DNA from 2 places in the Cellulophaga algicola DSM 14237 genome. Region 1 is predicted to be linked to the other one. Evidence: riboswitches for the same ligand, from Rfam matches in the RefSeq annotation. Region 1 holds a riboswitch; the other holds the start of a gene.
The links. Region 1 has a riboswitch for S-adenosylmethionine ahead of CELAL_RS10800 (homocysteine S-methyltransferase family protein). Riboswitches for the same ligand answer to the same signal wherever they lie in the genome.
Positions count from the first base shown of each region.

Region 2: linked by a shared signal. The riboswitch ahead of CELAL_RS19320 (Na+/H+ antiporter NhaC family protein) and the one ahead of CELAL_RS10800 (homocysteine S-methyltransferase family protein) in region 1 are both predicted to bind S-adenosylmethionine.

Region 1 covers NC_014934.1:2,486,498-2,489,922, reverse strand. Annotated here, with positions in the region: gene CELAL_RS22605 (four helix bundle protein) at 1-147, opposite strand, end outside; gene CELAL_RS10800 (homocysteine S-methyltransferase family protein) at 167-1,162, opposite strand; SAM riboswitch class I at 1,333-1,460, opposite strand; gene CELAL_RS10795 (NAD(P)/FAD-dependent oxidoreductase) at 1,597-2,658, opposite strand; gene cobA (uroporphyrinogen-III C-methyltransferase) at 2,733-3,425, opposite strand, start outside.
Region 2 covers NC_014934.1:4,451,892-4,455,316, reverse strand. Annotated here, with positions in the region: gene CELAL_RS19325 (sensor histidine kinase) at 1-599, shown strand, start outside; gene CELAL_RS19320 (Na+/H+ antiporter NhaC family protein) at 638-1,939, opposite strand; SAM-I-IV-variant riboswitch at 1,988-2,085, opposite strand; gene CELAL_RS19315 (porin family protein) at 2,257-3,132, opposite strand.

The DNA of each region.
Region 1 (3,425 bases):
ACCTCGACTAATATGCAAAAAATGCACAGTTTCATTTGAAGTTCTTCTTCCACAGCCCACTGCTATATTCGAAGACACGGAAACCACGCACCTTCTTATTCGCGATGTCTGCCCATATTGTTCCTCTTTAGGAAAAATTTTCGTCAAAACAATCAACGATTTACGATTAACCCGCAACTATTCTAGGTTTTATATCTTTCACTACGTTAGCAATAGCAGAAATATGCTCTGGTGTAGTACCACAACAACCCCCTACTATATTCACTAAGTTTTTTTCTACGTATTCTTTTATTTGAGCTGCCATTTCATCTGGCGTTTCATCATATTCACCAAAGGCATTTGGCAAACCTGCATTTGGATGCGCTGATACTGCAAAACCAGTTTTAGCGGACAAAACTTCTAAATGGGGTACTAATTGACTTGCTCCTAAAGCACAGTTAAAACCTACCGATAAAATTGGAATATGTGATATAGAAATCAAAAAAGCTTCTGCTGTTTGCCCTGATAAAGTTCTTCCAGAAGCATCTGTTATCGTACCACTTACCATAATTGGAATATCAATACCGCGCTCATCTTTTACTTCTTCAATCGCAAACAATGCTGCTTTAGCATTTAACGTATCAAAAATGGTTTCTACCATTAGCAAATCTGAACCACCATCAATCAAGGCTTCCACCTGCTGCTTATATGCTATTCTTAATTCATCAAAGGATACTGCTCTATATCCTGGGTCGTTTACATCTGGAGACATACTTGCCGTTTTGTTCGTCGGGCCAATACTACCAACTACAAAGCGGGGCTTGTGTGGCTCTTTTGCCGTAAATTCATCTGCTACCTGCTTTGCTATTTTTGCAGATTCATAGTTTAGTTCATATACCAGGTCTTCCATGTAATAATCTGCCATGGCAATTGTAGTGCTCGAGAATGTATTGGTTTCCACAATATCTGCTCCTGCTGCAAAATATTTACGGTGCACATCCGCTATTGCTGCTGGCTGTGTTAATGACAACAAATCATTATTACCCTGTAAAGGGTGTTCCCAATCTTTAAAACGCTCTCCTCTAAAATCTTCTTCGGTAAATTTATGGCGTTGAAGCATAGTTCCCATAGCTCCATCTAGCACTAAGATTCTCTCTTTAAGTATCTCTTTTATGTTCTTCATTTCTCTTTTCTAAAAAACTGCTCTGCATTAGTGATAGCAGCGACATCCTTTTTTACTTAATCAAGTAAAAAAGATATAGCGGATAGCACGCTCATTTGCTGTTGTGCAAATGAAATGCTCTAATATTAAAATATCAAGTAAAGTAAAAACTAAGACGAAATGTTTCGCTTTTGTTATCTATTTCAAAAATGAATCTAATTTTGAATAGAACTTAGCACCTTCTTTTGGAGTAAACCTACTTCTAAAAGGGTTGCCAAGGCTTCACAGGGTCTAGTCCCTCCACCTTTCTTGATAACTATTTTTCAATGTTGCAATGAACTGTTTGAATTGACTGCAAAGAAACACCACAGCATAATTAAAACCAAATAAACTAAACAATAAAAGCCTTCTAACACTAAAGTAAGAAGGCTTTTATAGATGAAAAAATTTTAAATTTAAGAGATACTTTGTACCACTTCCTTTTTAGCTTCTTTTTTAGTTCCGTCAAATCCTTCTACACCACCAACAGTAGTATACTTCATGACATAACGTTTTCCTGGATTAACGATTTGATATGCGAATTGACACATAACAGCCGCCTCATGGAACCCTGAAAGAATTAATTTCAATTTACCTTCGTACGTATTTACATCACCAATAGCAAAAACACCTGGGATGTTTGTCTGGTAATCTTTAGCGTTATTTACTTTAATTGCATTTTTATGAATCTCTAATCCCCAATCGCCGATTGGACCTAATTTTGGAGAAAGACCAAATAAAGGAATAAAGTTATTTACCTCTAAAATAGTATCTTCTTTTTCCTTATCGTTATGTTTGATCACTACAGATTCAATCTTACCATCTCCTGCAACACCAATAACCTCAGCTTCAGTAAACAATTTAATTTTACCAAGCTTTGCTAATTCTGATGCTTTCTCTACAGAATCTAATGCACCTCTAAATTCATTTCTTCTATGAACTAGAGAAACTTCTGAAGCAACATCTGCTAAGAAAATAGCCCAATCTAAAGCAGAATCGCCTCCACCAGCTATAACTACTTTTTTACCACGGTATACTTCTGGGTCTTTAATAAAGTAATTTACTCCTTTATCTTCGAAATCTATAATATTTGGTATCAAAGGCTTTCTTGGCTCAAAAGAACCCAAACCACCTGCTATAACCACTACTGGCGCATGGTGTTGTGTACCTTTATTTGTAGTCACGATAAATGAACCATCTTCTTGCTTATCTAATGTCTCTGCACGCTCTCCTAAGGTATAACCCGCTTCAAAAGGCTTAATTTGCTCCATAAGATTATCTACCAATGTTCCTGCTAAAATTTCTGGAAAAGCTGGAATATCGTAAATTGGTTTCTTTGGATATATCTCTGAACACTGACCACCTGTTTGTGGTAATGCATCAATTAAATGGCATTTTAATTTTAATAATCCTGCTTCAAAAACGGTAAATAACCCTGTTGGTCCCGCTCCGATAATTAAGATATCTGTTTTTATCATCTCTACTAATTGAAAAAATTCTTGTTTGAAATAACACCTAAAATACTACTGCAAATTTACAACAGTAAAATAAATTAATCGCGTACTTCGTCTACTTGTTTATACGACTCTATTGCACTTGCCAGTGCTTTTCTATGATTAACCACCTCGCCGATTATTATAATTGCGGGGTTGGTTAAGTTTTGCTTTTCTACTTCTGATTGAATAGTCGAAATAGTTGCTATTCCTATCTTTTCATTTTCTCTTGTGCCATTCTGGATGATAGCGATTGGCGTTTCTGCTTTTCCTTCTTTCTCAAACAAAGCTACTATTGCTGGTAATTTTGACATTCCCATTAAGATTACTACCGTAGCATTTGATTTGGCTGCAAGAGCCACATCTGAAGAAAGCTTGTGTTCTTTTGTGGTTCCTGTAATGACCCAAAAACTTTCTGCAGCTCCTCTTTTAGTCACTGGTATATTTTGAGATGCCGGTACCGCGACAGATGAGGATATCCCTGGAACCATAGCCACATGTAAACCATGCTTTGCTGCATATTCCATCTCTTCTGCACCTCGACCAAAAATAAAAGGATCACCCCCTTTTAAACGAATTACATGTTGCGATTTTCCACGCTGCACGATAAGTTCATTAATTTGCTCTTGCTGATACGCATAGCACCCTTTGCGCTTCCCTACAAAGATGAGTTCTGCATGTTCTGCATACCCTAACAATTCAGGATTTACCAAAGCATCATACAAAACAACATCTGCTGCCTGCAGTGCTTT
Region 2 (3,425 bases), 2.0 Mb from region 1:
ACATTCATACCTTGATTGGCTGGTTTATGGAAGATCGTAAGGAGACTTTAGGAGAAGAACTCTTAAACCCTCTAAACCAAGTTTTGTTTAATGTAGAACGAATGGATTTTCTAATTAAAGGAATATTAGATTATTCCACCATAGATAGATTGGAATCTCAAGATGCACAGATAGATTTTAATGTGATGTTGAAAGAAGTGCTAGAAACCATGCTCGTTCCTGATACAACTACAATTACAATCCAAGAAAATTTACCTACGCTTTATGGTAATGCATGGCGCTATAAGCAAATTTTTCAAAATTTAATTCAGAATGCTGTTCGTTATACAGACAAGGAGCAGGGGAGTATTGAAGTTGGATTTGTTGAAAAGGGCGATTTTTATGAGTTTTTTGTAAAAGACAACGGAATAGGTATTAAAGCAGATTACTTTGAAAGAATCTTCAAAATTTTCACCAAATTAGAAAGTACAGGATCTTCTTCTGGTATAGGCCTTTCTATTGTGAAAAAAATAGTAACGTTTTACAAAGGTTCTATTTGGTTAGAAAGCCAAGAAGGTGCGGGTACTACCTTCTATTTTACACTTTTAAAGACAAAATAGAAATGGCATAATTAAAGCTTCTTAGATTTTAAAAATTGTTAAGCTTTTCTCATGGGATTAAAACTTACAAACGCCACAGTATATAAAAAAAGCAAGAGTAAATACCAAGTATTAGAAACTAGGTCTAGGTAATCTATTTTTCCTTTTGAGAAACTCAAAATCATCAAGACTTGGGCACCATATGGTAATAAACCTTGAATAATACAGGCGAAAATATCCAAAATTGAGGCTGTTTTTTTCGAGTCTAAACCATACTCATCATTTATAGTTTTGGCAATAGGGCCAGCAATAATAATAGAAACGGTGTTATTCGCAATAGCCATATTAATAGTACTTACCAAGCCTGCTATTCCTAACTGTGCTGTTTTTTTATTTTTGATTAGTTTTTTGATGTGTACTAGTATAAAATTGATACCTCCATTTTTTTCCACCAATGCAGCCAATCCTCCTGTGAGTAAAGACAACAAGAATATTTCTGTCATATTGGTAAATCCACCGTATGCAATTTTCGTGGAGGCTATTAAGGTAAAATCGCCATCAAAAATCCCCAGAAGTACAGCAAAAATGGTACCTACCAGTAAGGTTGCAAATACATTTACGCCAACAATAGAAAGGATAATAACCAATACATAGGGGGCTATTTTAAGGACCGAATAACTGTAAATAGCAGTGGCTGTTTCATCAGTTTTTAGCCCTAATCCCTGAAAAACTAAAATAGCAATGGTAAATAAGGCAGCAGGAACGGCAATTTTAATATTCTGTTTAAACTTATCACTCATCTTGCAGCCCAGAGATTGTGTTGCGGCTATGGTAGTATCAGAGATTACAGACAAGTTGTCTCCAAACATGCTCCCACCTAATAATGCCCCACACAAAATGGCTAAATCTGCATTACTTTTATCGGCAAAACCTACAACAATGGGTGCTAATGCCACAATAGCGCCTACAGAAGTACCGGTAGAAACCGATAAAAAACTAGCGATCATAAAGATACCCACATAGATATATTGTAGTGCAATATAATCTAAGCCAAGATTTACAATAGCAGCTACACTACCTGTTTCATTGGTAATTGCTGCGAATGCCCCGGCCAATAAATAGATAAGGCACATGGTTAATATTTTATCATCCCCACAGCCTTTGAGTAAGGTTTTTATTTTTGAATCTATAGATTGTCTAAAGAGAACAAAAGCAACGATTATACCTGCAATAACCGCAATTGGAGCCGGTAGCGCATAAAAATCATTTTGATAAATACCCACGCCTAAAAACGTAAAAACAAATACGAATAGGGGAATTAATGCAGAAAATTTAGGAATGCGTTCTTTTTGATGTGCCATCTGATTGTATACTAAAAAAAAAGGAATAGCAGCAAATAAATAGAAATATGAATTAACATTTGTTCCAAGTAATTGGCTTATCTCTTTAGCACCTTGCTCGTTAGTGCAGGTTGCTATCTCTTTTTTTGAGATTCTTGATAATTATTTTAAGGCGGCAAATTTAGGGTATAAAAGGAGAATTAAAACTAAAAATATGTTAATTAATATGCGGTATCTTTTTCTTATTAGCAGAGGTGATGAAACTATGGCGTAAAAAAAAAACCTGCCCTTTATGAAAGGGCAGGTTTTTATGACAATACGTACTATGAAGTATGTTGTTATTCTTTAGAAGCCGAAGGCTTGAATTTGTACGTGATACCAAAATTAATTCCGAAAGAAGAATAAGGTACTTTTTGCGATAATTTTTTAGTAGTATCCGTATCGCTACTTGATAAGTTATCTACATAAGTTGTTTTTTTATTGGTTCCTTCAGGTAAGTTATCTATAGAAAACACACCAGGAGCAGCAACAGTTCCGTCCGGTAAAACGATATCCGTATTAAATTCTGAAATCTCAGAATCTTTACGCTTTAAGCTAATCCCATAATATTCAGCTTCAGCAAAAAGGCTAAGGTTTGGAGTCAATTCATAGTTATATCCAAGAGCAGCAACAAAGCCTAGAGGAAAATGTCCATGAAAATCTTCTTTATAATTTGTTTCTGAATATGATCCAGAAGGTAAATTTTGTGCTTGTGCCTCTTCATCAGTAAATACAGCCTTGTTATAGACTACAGCTTCTGTTTTACCAGCAACTTTGAACAAACCACCTATACGTCCAAAAACATTATTATTAAATTTGTATACTAATGAAGCAGACCCTCCAAAAGCACGTGCTCTGGCAATAGCATTTACTTGTTGACTTGTAGAATTTACAACCGTAATATCTTGGTCAGATCCATTTAAATACCCTAAACTAACGTCTGCTCCAAAAGTGTCATTAAAAAAATACGTACCTCTTATTTGAAAATTCACACCTTCTCCGTAACTCCCGTAAGAGTTCTCAACATTTGCTCCTGTTTCAGAAACTGTAGTTACGGTACCCAATTTCATTCCGGCACTACCCACTGCATATCCAGTACTGGCAGAAACTTGAAATTGACTGAATGCTGAACTTGTCATTAGTATCGCAGTAAGCGCTATAAAAATATGTTTCATAAAATTTGATTTTAGTTTTTAAATTAATTTTTAAAAATTATTTATTGAGTTTTAATTTTGGGTAAATATACTTTTTTTTGCGTGTTGCAATAGTTAAAATCAGTGTAAGAATTAGTTTACTTTACAAAGTTTTAACTTTTTTTAAAACTATCTATGTATCGTTCAATTACTTAGCGGTTTTATTTCTTAGACCTGGATGAATCAGTAAATGTTAAATTGAAGGAATAGTACGTATAAATGTTGATGTATACGCACCGAGTTTGCAGCGTATAGAAAATTAGTCATAGAATTTA